One region of the Streptomyces sp. NBC_01003 genome, then DNA from elsewhere that is predicted to be linked to it. Evidence: riboswitches for the same ligand, from Rfam matches in the RefSeq annotation. Region 1 holds a riboswitch; each other region holds the start of a gene.
The links. Region 1 has a riboswitch for thiamine pyrophosphate ahead of thiC (phosphomethylpyrimidine synthase ThiC). Riboswitches for the same ligand answer to the same signal wherever they lie in the genome.

Region 1 (5,716 bases):
CGCGCGGCAGCGTCGTGTACGTGCCGGCCGGGGTGGCCCACAAGTTCCATCACATCAGCGAGGGCCTGCGGGTTCTGGTGGTGTTCTCTCCGCCTGAGAGCTGACGGCGGATCTCGGGGTTTCCTAGGGGGTCGCTCAGGGGACGACAAGGGGTCCGCGGCCCCCACAGGGCCCCTCGGCATGCCAGCATCGAATGCAGAAGCCGTATCGAAGCGGTACGGCTCGGGAGAGAGGTAAGGGCGATGGCAGTGCGAGAGATCTTCGCGGGCATGCCGTGGTGGGTTAAGTGGGTCGCGGTGCCGGTCATCGCCCTGGTCGTCTTCGGCGGACTGATAGCCAGCGTCGTGGGCTTCGTGATCGGTCTGCTCTTCAAGGTGCTGGTCTTCGTGGCCCTGGTCGGTGGACTCATCTACGTCGTACGGAAGTTCATAACGGGCTCGTCCTCGCGCAGCGACTGGTAGCTCTGGGCAACGGTTCGCTCGCGCGGGGGAAGTTTCCCCGCGCGGCCCTCTCGAAGTGGTGGCCAGGGCTAGAGTCCACAACTCGACGGCCGCACCCCCGTGATTCCCGAGAAGCGGGGGGGGACCCCACGCGCTTCGGGAGTGAACCTTGGCCACGGCTGAACCGCTTTCCGCCGCCCCGTTGTCCGCCGACATCACGTCCCCCGACACCATGTCTGCCGACGCCACGTCCCCACACGCGATGCCCCCTCCCCTCGGCTGTCGCGCGCACAGCTACGACGACGTTCAGGCCGAGGCCCACCCCGAGGGCGGCCCGACCGGCGCCCCGCCCACCCTCATCGGTTCCGTCCAGCGCGCGATGCGCCTCCTCGAGGCCGTCGCGTCGCACGAAGAGGGAGCGCCGGCCAAGCAGCTCGCCCGGGAGGCCGGCCTCGCGCTTCCCACGGCGTATCACCTGCTGCGCACGCTCGCCCACGAGGGCTATCTCCGCAAGGAGAAGGGCCTGTTCGTCCTGGGGGCGGCGGCCGAGCGGCTGAGTAGCAGCGCAACGCAGCAGAATCGTCGCGGCATGATCACCGACGCCCTGCAGCACTGGCGCGACGCCATCGGCGTCCCGGTGTACTTCTCGGTCTACCGCGAGGGCGAGATCGAAGTCGTGGCCGTCGCCGACACGCCCGGGAATCCGGCGGTCGCGGAATGGGCCGACTTCCGCGAGACGGGGCACGCGCACGCGATCGGCCAGTGCCTCCTCGCCCAGCTCGACGACGAGAGCCGACGCGACCACCTCGACCGCTATCCCGCGCATTCGATCACCCCGTACACGGTGCGCGACGACCGCTCGCTGCTACGACGGCTCAACGGGCTGGGGCGCATGCAACCGGTCGTGGAGCGCCAGGAGTACGCGTTGGGCACTGTCTGCGCGGCGTTTCCCATCACCGTCGGGTCCACCGCGGCCACGATGGCGGTTTCTCTCCCGTCCCATCAGGCCGGTCGCCTGCTGCCCGCGGCACGACAGCTGCAGAACGAAGTCGGCAAACTCGTCAGGACACTCGCCTTCTCTATCAGCATCTGAAAACTCACTCCTTGTGATCCCGCATGTACGTTAAGCAAGATGCGAAGGGTGCCGGGATGGTTACTCCCGGCCAATCGACGGCAAATTGACGGGGTAGGCGATGCGCGAGTCGGTACAGGCAGTACAAGCAGAGGTCATGATGAGCTTCCTCGTCTCCGAGGAACTCTCGTTCCGCATCCCGGTGGAGCTGCGGTACGCCGCCGCTGATCCCTACGCCGTGCGGCTGACCTTCCACCTCCCTGGGGACGCCCCGGTGACCTGGGCCTTCGGCCGAGAGCTCCTGGTGGACGGGGTGGCCGGTCCCTGCGGCGACGGCGATGTGCGCATCGAGCCGGTGGAACTGGCCGGCAGACCGGGCGAGATGCCGGGCGAGGTGCACATCAGGCTCCAAGTGGGCGGTGACCAGGCGCTGTTCCGGGCGGGCGTCGCTCCACTCGTCGCCTTCCTCGACCGCACCGACAAGCTCGTGCCGCTCGGCCAGGAGCGGGCGCTCGCCGACTTCGAGGCGCATCTTGACGAGGCACTCGACCGGATCCTCGCAGAGGAGCAGAGCGCCGGCTGACGGGCTCCAGGAGTCCGCGGACCATCAACTGACGTAACGCTTCAGCAGACCGGTGCCCTCGGGGCGCCCTCGCAGGGGTTCAGCGTTTCCGTCGCCGGCCCCTTCCTCCGCGTGCCGGACCGGCCGCGGCGGCGGACGGGGATCCGGGCCGGTCGGCCGAGACCACCAGGGCCGCGAGCGCGGTCGTCACCGGTACCGAGGCGACCAGCCCGATAGAGCCCACCAGAGTCCGCACGATCTCCACAGCCACCAGCTCACTGTTGGCCACGGTGCCCACACTGCTCTGCGCGATCGAGAAGAGCAGCAACAGCGGCAGCGCCGCGCCCGCGTACGCCAGGACGAGCGTGTTGACCACGGACGCGATGTGGTCGCGGCCGATCCGGATGCCCGCGCGGTACAGACCGCGCCAGCCCATCGTCGGGTCCGCCTGATGCAGCTCCCACACCGCCGACGTCTGCGTGACCGTCACATCGTCGAGCACACCGAGCGAACCGATGATGACGCTGGCGAGCAGCAGACCACTCATGTCGATGGACGGGTAAAGACCGTGGATCAGGCCCGTGTTGTCGTCCGTGTTGCCGGTCAGCGCCGCCCAGCCGATGAACAGCGAGCCGAGCAGCCCGATCAGGACCAGAGACACGAGCGTGCCGAGCACCGCGACCGACGTCCGGGCCGTCAGACCGTGACACAGGTAGAGCGCGATCAGCATGATGGCGCTCGCCCCGATCACCGCCACCACCAGCGGATTCGAGCCCTGCAGGATCGCGGGCAGGATGAAGAAGGTCAGCACCATGAAGCTGATCGCCAGCGCGACGAGCGCCATGACACCCCGCAGCCGGCCCACGACGACCACCGCCAGCGCGAAGATCCCGGCGAGCAGCGCCATCGGGAGCCTGCGGTCCACATCGGTGACGGAGTACTGAAGTTCCTTGGGCGCGTCGGGCGCGTAGGCCACGATCACCTTCTGGCCCTCGTGCAACTGCCTTGGTGAGTCCGGCTGCACGATCTCCGTGAACGTACGGCCGGTGTCCTTGCCGCTGTCGACGCGGACCGTGGCCTTCTCGCACGTGCCCTTCGCCTGCTGCTCGGCGGTCTGGCCCTCGGCGGTCGACGTATCGCCGGTGGGGGTGTCGCCGGAGGCGTTGACGGACTTGCAGTCGACCTTGTCGACCTTTGTGACGGTGGCCTGTTGGGTCTGCCGGTCGAAACCGACGCCGGTACGGGCGTGGGACGGGGCGCCGCCGGGCCAGAGCACCACGAGGCCGACCACGACCGCCACGGAGAACGGGATCAGTACCGCGGCGATGACCTTGCGCAAGTGCTTGGAGACGGGCGCGGCGGGGCCGTGGCTGTGGGAGTGCCCGTGTTCGGCGCTCCCCTGGCCATGGGGCGGATTCGGCGGCGCGGACGGAGGCTGCGGCGTGCTGGTCACCGCCCGATCATCGCAAGAACGGCAGGGGCCCTCTGTTCAGCACGCCAGAAATGACGCTAGCGTGGGGGCACCTTTGCACACGCGGGAGCTCGGAGCACCGGGCTGAGAGGGCGCTGACCTCCGCTTCGGCGATGTTTCACATGAAACATCGCCCGACGGAAGCCGCTGCGTCGACCGCCGAACCTGTTACCGGGTAATGCCGGCGTAGGGAGTAGGTCTCATGACCACATCGGACGCGCGCACGCCTGCCTCCAACCTGTCCACAGAGACGGGCGAGGCCGGGAAGTCCATTGGCTGGCACAAGGGGTACGTCACGGGCTCACGCCCCGACCTCCAGGTGCCGGTCCGCCAGGTGCACCTCACCAACGGCACGGCGGTCACGCTCTACGACACGTCCGGGCCGTACACCGATCCGAGTGTCGACACCGACGTCCGCAGGGGCCTTGCCCCGCTGCGGGAGAACTGGATCATCGGCCGCGGCGACACCGAGGAGTACTCGGGCCGCCCGGTCCGCCCCGAGGACGACGGGATCAAGCACACCTCTCCGCGCGGCGGCCTGCGCAACCTCGACGCGGTCTTCCCCGGCCGCCCCCGCCAGCCTCGTCGCGGGCGGGACGGCCGGGCGGTGACTCAACTCGCGTACGCCAGGCGCGGGGAGGTCACGCCCGAGATGGAGTACGTGGCCATCCGGGAGAACGTGGACCCCGAGGTCGTCCGTGAGGAGATCGCCGCGGGCCGCGCGGTCCTGCCGGCCAACGTCAACCACCCGGAGATCGAGCCGATGATCATCGGCAAGCGGTTCCTGGTGAAGGTCAACGCCAACATCGGCAATTCCGCGGTCACTTCGTCGATCGAGGAGGAGGTGGAGAAGATGACATGGGCGACCCGCTGGGGCGCCGACACCGTCATGGACCTCTCCACCGGCCGCAACATCCACACAACGCGCGAATGGGTCCTGCGCAACTCCCCCGTCCCGATCGGTACGGTGCCGCTCTACCAGGCGCTGGAGAAGGTCGACGGCCGCGCCGAGGAGCTGACCTGGGAGATCTACAAGGACACGGTCATCGAGCAGGCCGAGCAGGGCGTGGACTACATGACGGTCCACGCCGGTGTGCGGCTGCCGTACGTCCCGCTCACCGCGAACCGCAAGACGGGCATCGTCTCGCGCGGCGGTTCGATCATGGCCGCCTGGTGCCTGGCGCACCACAAGGAGAGCTTCCTCTACGAGAACTTCGCGGAGCTCTGCGAGATCCTCGCGGCGTACGACGTCACGTACTCGCTGGGTGACGGCCTGCGGCCGGGCTCGATCGCGGACGCCAACGACGAGGCGCAGTTCGCCGAGCTGAAGACGCTCGGGGAGCTCAACACGATCGCGAAGAGCTTCAACGTCCAGACGATGATCGAGGGCCCCGGGCACGTCCCGATGCACAAGATCAAGGAGAACATCGACCTTCAGCAGGAGGTGTGCGAGGAGGCGCCCTTCTACACACTCGGCCCGCTGACGACCGACATCGCCCCCGCGTACGACCACATCACCTCCGGCATCGGAGCCGCGATGATCGCGTGGTGGGGGACGGCCATGCTCTGTTACGTCACGCCCAAGGAGCACCTGGGCCTGCCGAACAGGGACGACGTCAAGACCGGCGTCATCACCTACAAGATCGCGGCCCACGCGGCGGACCTCGCCAAGGGGCACCCGGGCGCCCAGGACTGGGACGACGCGCTCTCCGACGCGCGGTTCGAGTTCCGCTGGGAGGACCAGTTCAATCTGGCCCTCGACCCGGACACGGCACGGGAGTTCCACGACGAGACGCTCCCGGCCGAACCGGCTAAGACGGCCCACTTCTGCTCGATGTGCGGGCCGAAGTTCTGCTCGATGAAGATCTCCCAGGACATCCGCCGGCAGCACGGCGGGACGAAGAGTGAGATCGAGGAGGGCATGGCGGAGAAGTCCAAGGAGTTCGCCGCCGCGGGCAACCGGGTCTATCTGCCGATCGCGGACTGACCTCGTCCACGCCCACGCGGGCGCCGCGCGCTGTCCACCGGTCGCCTTTCGCGGCCGGTGGACAGGGTGTTCCGGGACCAACGCCCGTCGGCCCTAGTCCGGCTTGTGGTCCGGGCCTCCGAAGTCGGGGCTTGTGAAGTCCGGGCTCGAGTACGTCGGGCGCGGGCCCGCAGGGGAGCCGCCG
Region 2 (5,716 bases), 4.3 Mb from region 1:
TCTCCTCGGCGAGGGTGCCGCGGCGTGCGTCGACCGCGGGCAGGCCCGAGCCGCCGGGGAGCATCATGCCGAGGGCCTCGGTCAGGCACGCCATGGTGGAGGCCGTGCCCATCGTCATGCAGTGACCGGCACTGCGGTTGAGGGAGCTCTCGAACTCGGTGAACTCCTCCTGGGTGATGGTCCCGGCCCGCAGTTCCTCGGTCATGCGCCAGATGTCCGTGCCGGAGCCGACGTTGCGCCCCTGAAATCGCCCGTTGAGCATCGGGCCGCCGGTGAAGACGATCGCGGGGACGCCCGCGCTCGCGGCGCCCATGAGGGCGGCGGGGGTGGTCTTGTCACAGCCGGTGAGCAGGACGACGGCGTCCAGGGGGTTGGCGCGTATCTGTTCCTCGATCTCCATCGCGGCGAGGTTGCGGTAGAGCATCGAGGTGGGGCGCAGGAACGGCTCGCCCAGGGACATGGCGGGGAATTCGAGGGGGAAGCCGCCGGCCTGGAGGACGCCGCGCTTCACCGCGTCGGCGATGAGCTGGAGGTGGCCGTTGCAGGGCGTCAGTTCGGAGAAGGTGTTGCAGATGCCGATGACCGGGCGGCCGTCGAAGTTGTGACCGCCGCGGCCCGTCGCGCGCAGATGGTGGCGGGAGATGAAGCCGTTCTTGCCGCCGTCGCCGAACCAGGCACGGGAGCGCAGCGGCGCCTCGCTGTCGGCGGGCGTGGGTTCGAGCGCGGCCATGAGTGGTCCTTCCGGTGCGGCGGCGGTGGCCGTGACCGCGGCCGTGATCAAGCCGTGTCCGACACACCCCTTCAATGGTGCTATCAAATCACGATACGGTCCCGGCGTGTCCAGAGGATCGACGCGGATCCGGCACGAACGACGTGGGAGAGCCGTGGAATCGACAGTCATGAAGGCGGTGACCTGGCGGCTGATGCCGTTCCTGGTCCTGCTGTATCTGGTGGCGTACATAGACCGGTCCAACGTCGGCTTCGCCAAGCTGACCCTCCAGGATCAACTCGGCCTGTCGAACGCCGCGTTCACCTTCGGCCAGGTCGCGTTCTTCATCGCGTACGCGATCTTCGAAGTGCCCAGCAACGTCTACCTCGACCGCTTCGGCGCGCGCCGCTGGTTCACCCGCATCATGCTCAGCTGGGGCGTGGTGACCGTACTGACGGCGCTGGTCACCGACGACTGGCAGTTCTACGCCGCGCGCTTCCTGCTCGGCGTCGCCGAGGCGGGCTTCTACCCGGGAGTCCTCTACTACCTCACCAAGTGGTACCCGTACCGCTACCGGGCGCGCATGACCGGCTGGTTCATGATGTCCGCGCCGCTCGCCTTCATCATCGGCAACCCCGTGATGGGCGCGCTCGACGACCTCGACGGCACGCTCGGGCTCGAAGGCTGGCAGTGGATCTTCATCGCGACGGGCGTACCGGCGATCGTGCTCGGCTTCGTCACCCTGCGGCTCCTGCCCGACGGTCCCGAAGGCGTGCGCTGGCTGGCCGCCGACGAGCGGGCCTGGATCGCCGGTGAACTCGCCGCCGAGGCCGACGCGTTGGGCGAGCGCGGACACGGCAGTCCGCTGCGTGCGCTGCGCGACCGGCGCGTACTCCTGCTGTCCCTCTTCTACCTGTGCTTCCCCCTGGGCGCCTACGGGCTGAGCTTCTGGCTGCCGACGATCGTCGACGGCTTCGGCGGCCTCACCACGACGGCCACCGGCTTCATCACCGCCATCCCGTACGTCTTCGTGGCCGTCGGCCTGTACGTCGTGCCGAAGCTCGCCGACCGCAGCGGCACCCGCTATCCGTGGATCGCGGGCACCGCCGCCCTCGGCGCCCTCGGTCTCGCGGCCAGCGCCCTGACCGGCAACCATGTACTGCAGATGGCCTTCATCAGCCTTGCGGCGATGTGCATCTTCGCGGGGCAGCCGGTGCTGTGGTCGCTCCCCTCACGCTTCCTGACGGGGATTCAGGCGGCCTCCGGCATCGCAGTGATCAACGCCGTGGGCAATCTGGGCGGCGGCTTCGGGCCGATGGGGATCGGTGTGGTCGTCGACCGAACCGGGTCTGCCATGGGCGGACTGTGGTTCCTGGTCGCCGCCATGGTCATCGCGGCGGTCGCCACGCCCGGGATCCGGCGGCTCGTCGAGGGCGGGCCCGTGGTCACCCACGCGCCCGACACGTCGGCGAAGGCTGAGGGGCGTACGAAGGTCTGAACGCGGTGAGAGCGAGGGGACGCGGTGGGGCGACGGACTGCCCCCACCCCACCGCGACGGCATCACTCGCCGAGGCACTCGCGTACAGCCGCGATCAGGCGGTTGGCGCGGGCGTCGCCGTGGCCGATCATGCGATTGGCCACATAGGCGAAGCCGATCCCGAACTCGTCGTCTCCGAAGGCGAATTGGCCTCCGGCGCCGTCGTTGCCGAAGCTGCGGGCACCGAGCATCGGGCGGAAGGACGGCGAGTCGAGCAGGAAGCCCGATCCCCAGCGCGCGCCCGCGTCGAAGCCGAGCCACCCCTCTCCCGAGGACACCTCACGCACCGCATCGGTCACCGTGTCCGGCGTGAGCAGCCGCTCCCCGCCCTCGACACCGGTCACGGCGGCCGCGTAGAGCCCGGCGAGGCCGCTCGCGGAGGCGACCGCGCCCGCTCCGGGGAGTTCCATGGCGTGCAGCTCCGGGTCGTTCCAGCCGTGCGGCGCGTCGAGGCCGGGAAAGACGAGCGCCCCGTTCATCGTCACGATGCGCGTGAGCAGATGCTCGGGCCCGGGCATCCCGGGGCGTCCCTCGGCCTCGGCGAGCCGGGCCACGCGCTCCGACTCGTCGGCGGGCAGGCCGATCCAGGCCCGCAGCCCGAGCGGGTCACCGACCGCACGGCGGAAGTACGCGCCAGGGGTGAGGCCCGTGATGCGCCGGATCACCTCGCCGACGAGGAAGCCGAGGACATGGCCGTGGTACTCGTACGCGGTGCCGGGTTCCCACAGGGGCTTCTGCTCCTCGATCGCGCGGATCACCGGCGTCCACCCGGCGATCTCCTCGAAGGACAGCACCGCGTCGAGGGCGGGGACTCCCGCCCGGTGCCCGAGCACCATGCGCGTGGTGACGGTCTCCTTGCCGTGCTGTGCGAACTCGGGCCAGTACCGGATGACCGGCGCGTCGAGGTCGAGCCGCCCCTCCTGGGCGAGGAGATGCGCGCTGACGCCCACCAGGCCCTTGGCCACGGAGAAGACGGGGACGGTGGTGTCCTGTTCCCACACACGCCCGGTCCGCTCGTCCGCGACACCGCCCCACAGGTCGACGACCTTGCGTCCGCCGGCGAACACCGTGACGGCGGCGCCGAGTTCGGGGAACTCCGTGAAGTTCCGCGCGAACACATCGGCGACCGCCCCGAAGCGTTCGTCGGCCCAACCGTTGCGCTGCTCCATCGTGTCCCGTCCTCCGCGTGTCCCTGGGTCGCGGAGCCGCCGGTTACGTGAGCCCGTACCGTCCGCGATCTTCGAATCGAACACGGTACGGGGATGCGCCGCACACCTCGAACGAATTACACGCGGCGGGGTGTGCGCCGTCCACGCAGCGGACGCCGCCCCTCCCCCGGGGTTGCCTCCTAGAACAGGGAAGCTACCCTTGCCGACGTACCGGACACGGGGTGCCCCGCACGAGGGCTGAGATCACACCCGTCGAACCTGAACCAGTTAGCACTGGCGGAGGGATGTCAGCCAATGTCGTTGCCCCATGCCCCGAGCAGCACCGGGACCACCGGACCGCGCTCCGTCTTCGACGGGCGGATGCCCGCGGCGCCCGGTGACCTGCGGGTCGAGGCGCGCGGAATCGCGCCGGTCCCCGAGAGCCACCGCTACGGCGGCGCCGGGCGCCTGTTCACCGTGTGGTTCGCCCCGAACCTGACCATGACCGGCGTCTTCACCGGCACCGTCGGCATCGCACTCGGCCTGGACTTCGCCACCGCACTGGCCGCCGTCGTCATCGGCACCCTCGTCGGTGCCGTGCCCACCGCGTACCTCGGTACGTGGGGCAGCGCGACCGGCGCGGGGCAGCTCCCGCTGGCGCGGCTCGCGTTCGGCCGGGCCGTCGCGGTGCCCGGCGTCCTGCAGTGGCTGTCGTCGGTCGCCTGGGACGCCCTGATCGGCCTCTTCGGCGGTGACGCGCTCGCCCGGCTGTGCGGCTGGCCGTTCTGGGTCGGCGTGCTCGTGATGATGCTGGCGCAGGGCGCGCTGGGCGTGCTCGGCTACGAGGCCGTCCACCGGCTCCAGAAGCTGATGACCTTCGTACTGGCCGCCGCCTTCGTGGTCCTCGCCGTCAAGCTTCTCGACGGTGTCCAGCCGGTCACCAACGGGGCCGCGCACGGCGCCGACCAGGCCGGCGCGTTCGTCCTGACCAGCACGATCGCGCTCAGCCTGTCCCTGTCCTGGGCACCCTACGCCAGCGACTTCAGTCGCTACCTTCCGGCGGCCACATCCCGTAAGCGCATGTTCTGGTTCACGCTCCTCGGCGTCACCGTTTCCTTCGTCGCTGTCCAGGCGCTCGGGCTGTGGGGCGCCTCCGTCTTCACCGACCAGACCGCGCGCGGCGTCGACGAGCTGCTCGGCGGCGGCGTTCTCGGCGCCTTCGGGCTGCTCGCCGTGGCGCTGGCGGCCCTGTGCAGCAACGCGATGAACGACTACAGCGGCTCGCTGGCCCTGCAGACCGTCGGCGTCCGGATCCCGAGGCCGCTCGCGGCGGCGTTCGCCGCGGTGCTCGGCTTCCCGCTGGTGCTGTGGATGCACGCCGCCGACACCGCGGCCCGCTTCCAGAACGTGTTGCTGTTCGTCGGCTACTGGATCCCCGGCTTCGTCGCTGTCGTGGCCGTCGACTGGTTCGCGCGCGCCAGGGCCCGGGGCGGCGCGCCGGTCGACCTGGCCGCCGAGTCCGCCCGGCCGCAGCCCTGGTGGCCCGGGCTCCTCGCCTTCGTCGCCGCCTTCGCCGCGGCGGTCCCGTTCATGGACAGCGGCCTGTACGTGGGCCCGGTCGCAAAGGCCCTGCACGGCGCCGACCTCGCGTACTACGTGGCCTTCGTCGCCGCGCTCGTCGTGTACGCGCCCCTGAGGCTGCGCCGCCCGACCGCTGACGCCCGCACCGCACCCCACGAGGAGGCCCGCGCATGACCGTGCCTGCGAGCGGCGGACGCGTCGCGCCGCCCCGCGTCCTGACCGTCGCCGGATCGGATTCGGGCGGTGGCGCCGGGATCCAGGCCGACCTCAAGACGATGCTGGCGCTCGGTGCCCACGGCATGAGCGTCCTGACGGCCGTCACCGCACAGAATTCTCTCGGGGTCCAGGGAGCGTGGGAACTGCCCGTCGACGCGGTGCGCACGCAGTACCGCAGCGTCGTGGACGACATCGGCGTCCAGGCGGTCAAGACCGGGATGCTCTCGTCGCCGGTCCTCGTCGAGACTGTGGCCGAACTGCTCGCCAGCACGGACGCCCCCGTGGTCGTGGACCCGGTGAGCGTGTCCAAGCACGGCGATCCACTGCTCGCTGAGGACGCGCTGGACGCCGTACGCACGAAGCTGCTGCCAGTCGCGACGGTGGCCACGCCGAATCTGGACGAGGTGGCGCAGCTGACCGGCCTCGCCGTCACGGACGACGACGGCATGCGCCGGGCCGCGGCACGTCTCCTGTCGTTCGGCCCGCGGTGGGTGGTCGTCAAGGGCGGCCATCTGCCCGGGGCGG
Region 3 (5,716 bases), 1.9 Mb from region 1:
GGCCCCTGCTCACCTTGAGCGCGACGGCCGAACCGGCCTTGCGGGTCGTGCCGGACGCCGGGTCCGTGGCGATCACCGACCCCTTGGGGACGTCCTCGTCGAAGGCCCTGGTGACCATGCCGGGCTCCAGGCCCGCGTCCTTCAGCCTGCGCTCGGCCCTGGCGAGGGGCGTGCCCTCGAGATCGGGAACCTGCACGGTCTCCGGGCCCAGGGACACCGTCAGATCCACCGCTCCGTTGTCCCGGATGCGGGCGCCCGCCCTGGGGTCACTGGCGATGACGGTGCCGCGCTTCACGGTGTCGCTGTACGCGCGCTTGACGTGCCCGAGGTCGAGGCCCGCGTCGCCGAGCCGCTCCTTCGCCTGCGTCTGCGTCTTGGCGAGCAGGGGCGGGACCTTCGTGAACTGGCCCGAGTTGATGTACCAGACGCCCGCGCCGAGACCGAGGGCGAGCAGCACGGCCGCGACGGCAGCGAGCACACCGCGCCGCGGACGACGCCTGCGGGAAGGGGCGGGCGGCGGGGGAGGTGTCTCGAAGCGGCTCGTGCGGTTCAGCTCCGCCTGCGGGTCCTGGTCGTCGGCGGGCAGCGGGAGCTGTACGCCCCTGGTCCGCAGCGCCCGCGGGATCACGCTCGTACGGTCGGCCGAGATGTCACGGTCCCCGATGCCCTCGGGCCGTGCGGCCGGCGGCACCGCGTCGAGCTGTGCGTCGGTGAGGGCGGCCCTGGCCCCCCTGACCTGGGCGAGCAGCGCCACCGCGTCGTACGGCCTGAGATCGGGCATGCGCGCGGACGCGGACGCGACGAGCTCGTCCAGCTCCGCGGGCAGGCCGGGCACGGACGCGGACGGGGGCGGCACGTCCTCGTTCAGGTGCTGGTAGAGGACCTGGGCGGGGGAGTCGCCCGAGTGCGGCTTGGCGCCCGTGAGCATCTCGTAGAGCACCACCCCGCACGCGTACACGTCGACGCGGGGGTCGGCGGTGCCCGACTCGATCTGCTCGGGGGCGAGGTAGGAGACGGTGCCGAGGACGGCGCCCGTGGTGTTCGTGACGGTGTCCACGGCCCGTACGAGGCCGAAGTCCGCCACCTTCACGCGGCCGTCGTCCCCTATCAGGACGTTCTCCGGCTTCATGTCGCGGTGCACGAAGCCCGCGCGGTGCGCGGCGCCGAGCGCGGCGAGGACCGGCTCCAGGATGTCGAGCGCGGCACGCGGCCGCAGTGCCCCGCGGTCCCTCAGGACGTCCCGCAGGGTGCAGCCCGCGACGTACTCCATCGCCAGATAGACGTACTGGCCGTCCGCGCCCTGGTCGAAGACCCCGACCACATTCGGGTGGGAGAGCCGGGCGACGGACTTGGCCTCGCGGATGAAGCGCTCGACGAACGAGACGTCGGCGGCGAGGGCCGGGTGCATCACCTTGAGCGCGAGCACGCGGTCGAGGCGGGTGTCCACGGCCCTGTAGACCGTGGCCATCCCGCCGACCGCGATGCGTGCGTCGACGCGGTACCGGCCGTCGAGCACCTGCCCGACGAGAGGGTCCTGAAGGGTCGTGTCCACGCAGGCGAGTGTACGAGCCGCCGCCGACACCCGGCTCCGCAGTCGTCGATGGACGGCCGTACTGCAGCAGAGCTGTAACCGTGCTGTACGGCCCTCAGAACGCGGGCCGCTCAGGGTCGAGCCTGGCCGTCCCGGACACGGGCGAGGAGGCCTCGGCGAAGTGCCTGCGGGGGATCCGGCCCGCCCGGAACGCCAGACGCCCCGCCTCGACCGCGTGCCGCATGCCCTGCGCCATCAGGATCGGCTCCTGCGCGCGGGTCACGGCTGAGGCGAGCATCACACCGGCGCACCCCAGCTCCATCGCGAGCGCCGCGTCGGACGCGGTCCCGGCGCCCGCGTCCAGGATCACCGGCACGCGCGCGTGCTCCGTGATCAGCTGGAAGTTGTGCGGGTTGCGGATGCCGAGCCCGGAGCCGATGGGGGAGCCGAGCGGCATGACAGCGGCGCAGCCCACGTCCTCCAGCTTCCGCGCGAGCACCGGGTCGTCGTTCGTGTACGGCAGCACGGTGAAGCCGTCGTCGACGAGGATCTCGGCCGCGTCCAGGAGCTCGATCGGGTCGGGCAGCAGGGTGCGCTCGTCCGCGATGACCTCCAGCTTGACCAGGTCGGTGCCGAGCGCCTCGCGCGCGAGGCGGGCGGTCAGGACGGCCTCACCGGCGGTGAAACAGCCCGCCGTGTTGGGCAGCACCTGGATCCCCAGCTTCTCCAGGACGGAGAGCACGGAGCCCTGCACGCTCGCGTCCACGCGCCGCATCGCGACGGTCGTCAGCTCCGTGCCGGACGCGACGAGGGAGCGTTCCAGGACGTCGAGGCTGGGCGCCCCGCCCGTGCCCATGATCAGGCGGGACGAGAAGGACGTACCGCCGATGACCAAGGAGTCGTCAGCCATGGGTTCAGCCTCCCTGGACTGCGGTGAGGACCTCGACGCGGTCCCCGTCCGTGAGTGCGGTGACGGCCCACTGTGCGCGCGGGACGACGGTTTCGTTGAGTGCGGCGGCGACCCCGGACGGCGCGGTGGTCAGCGCCGAGACGAGGGCGTCGAGCGTGGTGCCCGGGGCGACCTGGCGGCCCTCGCCGTTCACGGATACGTGGGTGACGGACACGGTCATACGGACTGCTCCACAGAGACGGGTGCGGGGACGGCGCCGAAGCGCCGCGGGGTGAAGGGGCGGGCCACTTCGGGGAGTTCGCCGGTGGCGAGGACGTGGGCCATGGCGTCGCCGGTGACCGGCGTGAGCAGCACGCCGTTGCGGTAGTGGCCGGTGGCGAGCAGCAGGCCCGGCAGGGCGGTCGGGCCGAGGATCGGGGCGTTGTCGGGAGAGCCGGGGCGCAGGCCCGCGCGGGTCTCCGTGAGCGGCAGCTCCGTGATGCCGGGCACCAGCTCGTGGGCGTCGCGCAGCAGCTCGTAGACGCCGCCCGCGGTGACCGTCGTGTCCCAGCCGAGCTCCTCGCTGGTGGCCCCGACGACGAGTTCGCCGTTGACCCGGGGCACCAGATAGAGGTTGCCGCCGCGCACGACGGCGCGCACGGTGCGGCTCAGGAACGGCGCGTACACCTTCGGCACGGTCAGGCGCAGGACCTGCCCCTTCACCGGGCGTACCGGCGGCAGCACGTCGTCCGGGACTCCGGCGAGGCGGCCGCTGAGGCTGCCGCCGGCGAGGACGACCTGGTCCGCGTCGAGCCCGGTGCCGTCGGCGAGGACCACGCCGCGCGCGCCCTCGCGGACGACTGTCAGCCGCTCGGCCCACTGACGGTGGAACCGCACCCCGGCCCGCTCGCAGGCCGCGACAAGGGCCTTCGCGAGGCGCCTCGGGTCGATCTGGTGGTCACCGTCGACGCGCAGGCCGCCCCGCACGGACGGGGCCAGCATCGGTTCGAGGCGCCGGCACTCACGGCCCGTCAGCCACTCCGACTCCAGGCCCGACTTGCGCTGGAGGGCGTGCAGTTCCCGAAGGTGCGCGCGGTCGTCCGCGTCGAGCGCGACGGCGAGGGTGCCGCACGCGCGGTAGCCGAGGTCGAGCCCGGTGGCCTCGGAGAGCTCGGCCGCGAACGCCGGATAGCGGCGCGCGGACTCCACGTTGAGCCCGAGGAGGGTCTGTTCGGCCTCTCCGTAGTGCAGTTCGGTGACGGCGGCGAGCATCCCGGCCGCCACCTGCGCGGCCCCGCCGCCCGGTTCGGGGTCCACGACCGCGGTGCGCAGCCCGCGCTGCGCGGCCCGCCACGCGGTGACGAGACCGATGATTCCCCCGCCCACGACCAGGACGTCGGAGCCTTCTGAAGTACGCGACATGGGCGTCCAGCCCCTCCCTTCGCCGGCATGACCCGGATCAGGTTCGTACGGTCGGAGGCCGTCACAGCCTCCCTCTCAGCCCGGTACGTCCGGGCTCCCGCGAGTGCTTTACGGTGGCCACCCTAACCCCCTGAAACTCTGCCCCGCCCCCCAGTAAGGGAGCCCGCCCGCATGGCCCGCTCGCTCGACGGACTCGTCCTCGCCCCGGTCGCCGACCAGGCCCCCGGCCAGGTGGGCACGCGGACGCGGTTCACCTACCACGAGGAGGACGGCCGGATCTGGGCCGAGTACGCGGGCGGGGACGTCGTGCGCGGCCACCTCGTGGGCATCCGTGAGGGTGACCGGATCGACTTCAGGTACGTACAGCTGAAGACGGACGCGACGACCTCCTCCGGACACTGCGTCTCGCTCGTCGTGGACCTTCCCGACGGGCGGGTGCGGCTGGACGAGACGTGGGAGTGGGAGTCGCAGGCGGGCAGCGGGACGAGCGTCGTCGAAGAGGTCCCGGGCGCCTGACGGCGGGAGCGCGGACGGCCGGAGCGGTCAAACCGGCGGCCGGTGTGGAAGACGTCACGGGACCGGAGTGACGCGGCCCGCTGACTGAGTGAACGTCAGGTGCATATGGTGATCCGGTGAGCGAGCAGACCCAGAACCAGGCCCCGGTGCCCCAGACAGGGCGGCACGTCGTCATCGTCGGCGCCGGGATGGCGGGGGTCCAGACCGCCGTGGCCCTGCGCGAACAGGGCTTCACCGGCGCCGTCACGCTGATCGGCGCGGAACCCCACCAGCCGTACGACCGGCCTCCGCTGTCCAAGGCCGTCCTGCTCGGCAAGGCCGAGGGGTCCGCCTTCGACGTGGACTTCGAAGCCCTCGACATCACGCTCGAACTGGGCCGCGAGGTCACCGGTGTACGCCCCGCCGAGCACACCCTCGACACCGCCACCGGACCCGCCCCCTACGACGTCCTCGTCCTCGCGACCGGCGCCGAGCCCATCCGGCTGCCCGGCACGGAGGACATCCCCGGGGTCCATCTGCTGCGCACGCTCGACGACGCCGAACGCCTGCGCCCCGTCCTCGCCGCGCAGCGCGACATCGTCGTCGTCGGCGCGGGCTGGATCGGCGCCGAGTTCGCCACCGCGGCCCGTGAGGCCGGATGCGCGGTCACCGTCGTCGAGGCGGCCGAGCGGCCGCTCGCCGGAGCGCTGCCCGAGGAGGTCGCCGCCCCCATGGCCGCCTGGTACGCGGACGCCGGGGCGGAACTGCGCACCCACGCGCGCGTGGAGCACGTCGAGCCGGGATCCGTGGTCCTCGACGACGGCACCCGGGTGCCCGCAGGTGCCGTGGTCGTCGGCATCGGGGCCCGCCCCGCCACCGGCTGGCTCACCGGCTCCGGCATCACGCTCGGCGCCCACCGCGAGGTCGTGGCGGACAACCGCCTGCGCACCTCCGAGCCCGATGTGTACGCCGTCGGCGACTGCTCGTCCTTCCCTTCGGGCAGGTACGGCGAGCGCCTGATGGTCCACCACTGGGACAACGCGCTCCAGGGCCCCCGCACGGTCGCCGCCAACATCATCGGCGAGAACCCGGCGACGTACGACCCCGTGCCGTACTTCTGGTCGGAGCAGTTCGGCCGCTTCGTGCAGTACGCCGGACATCACGCGGCCGCCGACACCACCGTGTGGCGCGGCGACCCGCAGGGCGCGTCCTGGAGCGTGTGCTGGCTGCGCGAGAGCCGGCTCGTCGGCGTCCTCGCCGTGGGCCGCCCGCGCGACCTGGCCCAGGGGCGCAAGCTCATCGAGTCGGGCGCCCCCCTGGACCCGCAGGTCATCAGCGACCCGGCCCGCCCGCTGAAGGCCGCTGTCGTCTGACCGCCC
Region 4 (5,716 bases), 1.8 Mb from region 1:
GCGTTCTACGTGCCGTTCCTCGCGACCTTCGTGGCGCTCATGCTCACCGCGGACGACGGGCCGCAGCGCGTCCTGACGTTCCTGCTGCTGACGGTCGTCAGCGACACCGGCGCGTACGCGATCGGCTGGCGCTTCGGCAAGCACAAGCTCGCCCCGCGCATCAGCCCCGGCAAGACCCGTGAGGGGCTGGTCGGCGCGGTGACGTTCGCGATGGCCGCCGGCGCGCTGTGCATGCAGTTCCTGATCGACGACGGTGCCTGGTGGCAGGGCCTGCTGCTCGGGCTCGCGGTCGCGGCCAGCGCCACGCTCGGCGACCTCGGCGAGTCGATGATCAAGCGCGACCTGGGGATCAAGGACATGGGCACGCTCCTCCCCGGGCACGGCGGGATCATGGACCGCCTCGACTCCCTGCTCCCGACGGCGCCGGTGGTCTGGCTGCTCCTGGTGATCTTCGTCGGAGCCGGCTGACCGGCCCGATCATCCCGGCTGACCTGAGCGGATTCAGGTGACGGGCTCGTTGTCCACAGGGCGGCGGGCCCGTTGTCGTATGCCTGCGACACCAGAAGGGTCATGCCTGAGACGGTGTCTCACGTGGCGCGGATCGCCCGCCCCGGAGTCGAGTCCGGCGAACGGCTCGGCCGCCATCGGTGGAAGATCGAGCGGTCGATCTCCTGGCTGTTCGGATATCGCCCGCTGACCGTCCGATGCGAACGCAAGGTCTCGCACTTCCTTGCCTTCGTCGGCCTCGCTGCAGCCCTGACCTGCTACAAGAATCTCCCGAAAATGAAATCGGGCGGCGGGGGCCGCACCGGTCTCCCGCCGCCCGAACGTGATCGCTGGTTGGGATCGGGGCCATTGGTCAGGCCCGGGTCGCCGGTGCCTGCAATTCCGTCACTCAGTCGTCAGCGTTCTCGCGGCACTCCAGGTTGACCTCGCGGGGGTAACCGTTCGACCGGTAGCCGTTGACGTCAGTCCAGCAGGCCGGGATCCGGGTGGTGGGGAGCGCTGTGTCCATCGAACCGCGGCTGGTCAATCGCGTTCGGCCTCCCCATCTCGGGCCCGGCGGCGAAGCTCTACGCGCGCCGCGGGGCTGAGGGGGTAGGCCGCCAAGCGCACAGAAAGGCGGTACAAGCGACGCCGCAGGGCGGTGCGGCCGGGCTGCCTGGCCAGTTGCTCGTACGCCGCGGTCCACTCCCGCTGTGTATTCACGACGTCGTCGGGGATGGTGTGGTCCATACCGTCAATTAGATCGCGCGTTCGAATTCCTCTGCAAGCGGACTCGCCTCTTGTCCCATCTCGAACAATCTGGTCCCCCGGCTCGGGCCTGTGTCCTGGGGTGACCGGATGGGTTGAGGCATGAGCGTACCCAGGATCTCGGCTGATCCGGTCCTGGGTGACTGGATGCAGGAAGCTGTCTCAGCTGATCTGGTCAGGTTGCGTCGTTTCGAACTGCCGCCATTCCTGGGCGGCAGTCCTGGCGGAGGCGGGCTGGGGCATGCCCCGGGAGTTCGGGATCAAGTCGGCTCAGTCTGCGTCCGCCAGTACGGAACGCAGTGCTTGCGTGATTGCCGCGTCATCCGCGCCCAGCGTCCGGGCTTCGTCCCGGAATCGCCGGGCCAGGGGCGCGAGTTCCTCAGGAGAAGGGTGCTTGGCCGAAGGGGGCAGGGACGCCACCCGGGTCCCCGCGCCACGCCGGGCGCGGATCAGGCCGGCGCCCTCCAGTTCTCGGTAGGCCCGGGCGACCGTGCCGGCAGCCAGCCCCAGGTCGGACGCCAGCTGCCGGATGGTCGGCAGCCGTTCGTCCTCCGGCAGTCGCCCTGAGGAGATCAGGGCCGCGAGCTGGGCGCGGATCTGCTCGTAGGGCGGGACGGGACTGGCGGTGTCCACCCGCACGGCCGGGCCGGTCACCGCCGGGCCGCCTTCGGCGCGACGACGGTGATCAGGCACCAGATCGCGGTGCTCAGGGAGACCAGGCAGATGGGAAGGAGGGTCCAGGCGGCCACGCCGCCGAGCACGCCGTCGCAGCTCAGTCCGCGCAGCGACCCGGCGGCACTCCACGCGGTGCCGGCCAGGGGAGCGGCGACCAGCAGGCCCCACGCCGCGGTGATGGCCAACGCCCGATCTCGGCGCTCCTGATCATCGCCGGGGCGGCGGGTGATGTGCCGCAGGGCATGACCGCAGGCGCCGGTGCCGAGGGCCAGGGAGGCGAGGGCCGGACCGGCGTAGAAGGACCCGGGCCAGGGACCGTGGGATTCGGTCACGCCGGAGCAGGCCATCCTGAGCACGCGTCCTGCCCGGCCCACGTCGTCGGGGGAGCCGATCGCGGTCGCGGTGACGAGGAGCGCGATGAGCAGGGCTGCCTCGATGAGCAGCAACACCGTCAGCTGGGGCGGAACGTAGTCGCGGATCCGGCGCGGGGTGAGTCCGGCAGTGCGGACGGCGCCTTGAGGACGGGCAGTGATGTATTCGCCGAGCAGTACACCGGCCGCGGCGCAGAGGCCGAACGCGGGTATGGCGATCAGGGCTCCGGTCCCGAGCCCGCCGGAGTTGTCGATCAGGCAGAGGGAGAGGAGGGCGCCGGCGGTCAGGCCGCCGGAGCGTGCGTAGCGGTCCGCGCGGGCGCGGGATGCAGGCGGAACGGTGTCGAGCATGAGGGGACCCCCGATGTGCGCACTTGTATCAAGTCATAGATACAAACTGTAGGTACAAGGTGGCCCACCCGGGATCTTGTGTCAAATGTTCAGTACAAGAAGGTCGGGCAGTACTGCGATCCGTCCCGGACGCGGAAGACGTCGCCCCCATGAGCGACAGCCCGCCTCAAACGCGTTGGCGAACCAGGAACCAGCGAACCAGATCACCTGAGACCGCAAGCAATGCGGACCAGGTCACACGAGACGGGGCTAGGCCATGGGAGACGGGACGCCCCGCTCCGGGGCACCCCGCTCCGGGATACCCCGCTCCGGGACGTCCGGCCTTGCCGAGTCGCTGACCAGGCGTGATCAGACTTCGATGATGCAAACTCGAGTCCGTCAAAGTTCGATGGCCTGCGCTCAAGATGCGATGCACCGGACATTGGCCGAGCGATGAGCCGGAACGGACTCCCGACGATCACTCGGATCGCCCCGGGCTGCCAGTGGGCTCAAGCGTCGCCCACGACAGACGGGTGACCGTGACATGAGTTGCCGATCAGCGTGCCAACCTGCGTGGATGTTTCCGCAGGAGGGGGCGGGTCGGGCCGTCTGCGGGCCGTCGGAGGAGGGCCCACGACGGCCGATGACGGCCAGTGGCGGCCAGTGACGACTACCGCTCATCTCTGTGCGCCCAGGTCACGCAAATGGATCTGCGACACTGGAAGAGTTATGCCTAAGCCCGGAGAACTCACTTTCGTCGCCCCGCGCGGAGCCAAGAAGCCGCCGCGGCACCTCGCCGACCTCTCGCCCGCCGAGCGGAAGGAGGCCGTTGCCGCGATCGGTGAGAAGCCGTTCCGCGCCAAGCAGCTGTCGCAGCACTACTTCTCGCGGTTCGCGCACGACCCCGCGGAGTGGACCGACATCCCCGCCGGCTCGCGCGGCAAGCTGCAGGAGGCGCTGCTTCCGGAGCTGATGACGGTCGTCCGGCATCTGTCGACGGACCAGGACACCACCCGTAAGACCTTGTGGCGGCTCTTCGACGGCACGCTCGTCGAGTCCGTCCTGATGCGCTACCCGGACCGGGTCACCATGTGCATCAGCTCGCAGGCGGGCTGCGGAATGAACTGCCCGTTCTGCGCCACGGGACAGGCCGGCCTCGACCGGAACCTGTCGACGGGCGAGATCGTGCACCAGATCGTCGACGGCATGCGCGCGCTGCGCGACGGCGAGATCCCGGGTGGCCCGGCCCGCCTGAGCAACATCGTCTTCATGGGCATGGGCGAGCCCCTGGCCAACTACAAGCGGGTCGTCGGCGCCATCCGCGCGCTCACCGACCCCGAGCCCGACGGCGTCGGCCTCTCGCAGCGCGGGATCACCGTCTCGACCGTCGGTCTGGTCCCCGCGATGCACCGGCTCGCCGACGAGGGCCTCAAGTGCCGTCTCGCCGTCTCGCTGCACGCCCCCGACGACGAACTGCGCGACACTCTCGTCCCGGTCAACACGCGCTGGAAGGTCCGCGAGGTCCTCGACGCGGCGTGGGAGTACTCCGAGAAGTCGGGCCGCCGCATCTCCATCGAGTACGCGCTCATCCGCGACATCAACGACCAGGCCTGGCGTGGTGACCGGCTCGGCCGCCTGCTCAAGGGCAAGCGGGTCCACGTCAACCTGATCCCGCTGAACCCGACGCCGGGCTCGAAGTGGACGGCCTCGCGCCCCGAGGACGAGAAGGCCTTCGTCGAGGCCATCGCGGCCCACGGGGTCCCGGTCACCGTCCGCGACACCCGTGGCCAGGAGATCGACGGGGCGTGCGGCCAGCTCGCCGCCACCGAGCGGTAACCTGACTGGCGTACGTACATCTTCATATTCCGACAGGGGAGCGCCACAGCGCTGAGAGTGCGGCATCGGCCGCAGACCCTCTGAACCTTGCCCAGGTCATTCTGGGTAGGAAGTTCGGTCGCCACTCAAGCTGTTGCGCCCTGCCCGGGAATCGTCCGCGATCCCGGGCGGGGCCGCGTCTCTTCCTGGACACCCAGGAGGGAACTTAAGTGAGCACCACCATCAAGGCCACGGCCGTCGCCGTGGCGGCCGGTCTCGGACTCGTCACGCTCTCCGCGTGCGGAGGATCAGGGTCCGGCAAGGACTCTGCGGACTCCAAGACCGTCACCCTGGTCAGCCATGACTCGTGGGCCGTCTCCAAGAACGTGCTCAAGGACTTCGAGAAGAGCTCCGGCTACAAGGTCACGGTCCTGAAGGACGGTGACGCGGGCGAGGCCGTCAACAAGGCCATCCTGTCCAAGGACAATCCGCAGGGCGACGTCCTCTTCGGCGTCGACAACACGCTCCTGTCGCGAGCCCTCGACAACGGTCTCTTCCAGCCGTACGAGGCCGAGGGCCTGGACCAGGTCCGCCCCGAGTACCAGCTCGACGGGGACAAGCACCGCGTCACCCCGATCGACACCGGCGACATCTGCGTCAACTACGACAAGAAGTACTTCGCCGATCACAAGCTGACGCCGCCCGCCTCGTTCGACGACCTCGCCAAGCCCGCGTACAAGAACCTGCTGGTCACGGAGAACGTGTCGACGTCGTCGCCCGGCCTCGGCTTCCTGCTGGGCAGCGCGGCGCAGTACGGCGACAACGGGTGGCAGGGCTACTGGAAAAAGCTCAAGGCCAACGGCGTGAAGGTCGTCGACGGCTGGGAGCAGGCGTACAACGAGGAGTTCTCGGGCTCCGCCGGTGGCAGGAAGGCGGGCGGTGACCGGCCGCTCGTCGTGTCGTACGCGTCGTCGCCGCCGGCCGAGGCGATCTACTCGGACCCGCAGCCGAAGACCGCCCCGACCGGGGTCGCGACCGGCACCTGCTTCCGCCAGACCGAGTTCGCCGGCCTGCTGAGCAACGCGAAGAACGAGAAGGGCGGCAAGGCGCTCCTCGACTTCCTGATAGCGAAGCAGTTCCAGCAGGACATGCCGCTGAACATGTTCGTGGACCCGGTGACGAAGGACGCGGCCCTGCCCGCCGACTACGCGAAGTACGACGTCGAGGTCGACGCCCCGAAGACCATGGCGCCGAAGAAGATCGCCGACAAC

Region 2: it holds a riboswitch for thiamine pyrophosphate, as region 1 does, so the genes downstream of both, OG698_RS04725 (purine-cytosine permease family protein) here and thiC (phosphomethylpyrimidine synthase ThiC) in region 1, are expected to answer to the same signal.
Region 3: it holds a riboswitch for thiamine pyrophosphate, as region 1 does, so the genes downstream of both, thiO (glycine oxidase ThiO) here and thiC (phosphomethylpyrimidine synthase ThiC) in region 1, are expected to answer to the same signal.
Region 4: it holds a riboswitch for thiamine pyrophosphate, as region 1 does, so the genes downstream of both, OG698_RS16180 (thiamine ABC transporter substrate binding subunit) here and thiC (phosphomethylpyrimidine synthase ThiC) in region 1, are expected to answer to the same signal.

The regions. Positions count from the first base shown of each region.
Region 1 covers NZ_CP108707.1:5,316,708-5,322,423, forward strand. Annotated here, with positions in the region: gene OG698_RS24370 (cupin domain-containing protein) at 1-104, shown strand, start outside; gene OG698_RS24375 (DUF5326 family protein) at 249-461, shown strand; gene OG698_RS24380 (IclR family transcriptional regulator) at 820-1,533, shown strand; gene OG698_RS24385 (SsgA family sporulation/cell division regulator) at 1,634-2,095, shown strand; gene OG698_RS24390 (YibE/F family protein) at 2,175-3,527, opposite strand; TPP riboswitch at 3,599-3,755, shown strand; gene thiC (phosphomethylpyrimidine synthase ThiC) at 3,748-5,532, shown strand; gene OG698_RS24400 (hypothetical protein) at 5,626-5,716, opposite strand, start outside.
Region 2 covers NZ_CP108707.1:986,353-992,068, forward strand. Annotated here, with positions in the region: gene OG698_RS04710 (IlvD/Edd family dehydratase) at 1-730, opposite strand, end outside; gene OG698_RS04715 (MFS transporter) at 885-2,207, shown strand; gene OG698_RS04720 (serine hydrolase domain-containing protein) at 2,270-3,415, opposite strand; TPP riboswitch at 3,623-3,717, shown strand; gene OG698_RS04725 (purine-cytosine permease family protein) at 3,710-5,149, shown strand; gene thiD (bifunctional hydroxymethylpyrimidine kinase/phosphomethylpyrimidine kinase) at 5,146-5,716, shown strand, end outside.
Region 3 covers NZ_CP108707.1:7,189,004-7,194,719, forward strand. Annotated here, with positions in the region: gene pknB (Stk1 family PASTA domain-containing Ser/Thr kinase) at 1-1,552, opposite strand, end outside; gene OG698_RS32735 (thiazole synthase) at 1,647-2,441, opposite strand; gene thiS (sulfur carrier protein ThiS) at 2,446-2,661, opposite strand; gene thiO (glycine oxidase ThiO) at 2,658-3,842, opposite strand; TPP riboswitch at 3,840-3,953, opposite strand; gene OG698_RS32750 (hypothetical protein) at 4,014-4,358, shown strand; gene OG698_RS32755 (NAD(P)/FAD-dependent oxidoreductase) at 4,475-5,710, shown strand.
Region 4 covers NZ_CP108707.1:3,557,481-3,563,196, reverse strand. Annotated here, with positions in the region: gene OG698_RS16200 (phosphatidate cytidylyltransferase) at 1-468, shown strand, start outside; gene OG698_RS16195 (GntR family transcriptional regulator) at 1,525-1,908, opposite strand; gene OG698_RS16190 (hypothetical protein) at 1,905-2,651, opposite strand; gene rlmN (23S rRNA (adenine(2503)-C(2))-methyltransferase RlmN) at 3,360-4,466, shown strand; TPP riboswitch at 4,491-4,596, shown strand; gene OG698_RS16180 (thiamine ABC transporter substrate binding subunit) at 4,676-5,716, shown strand, end outside.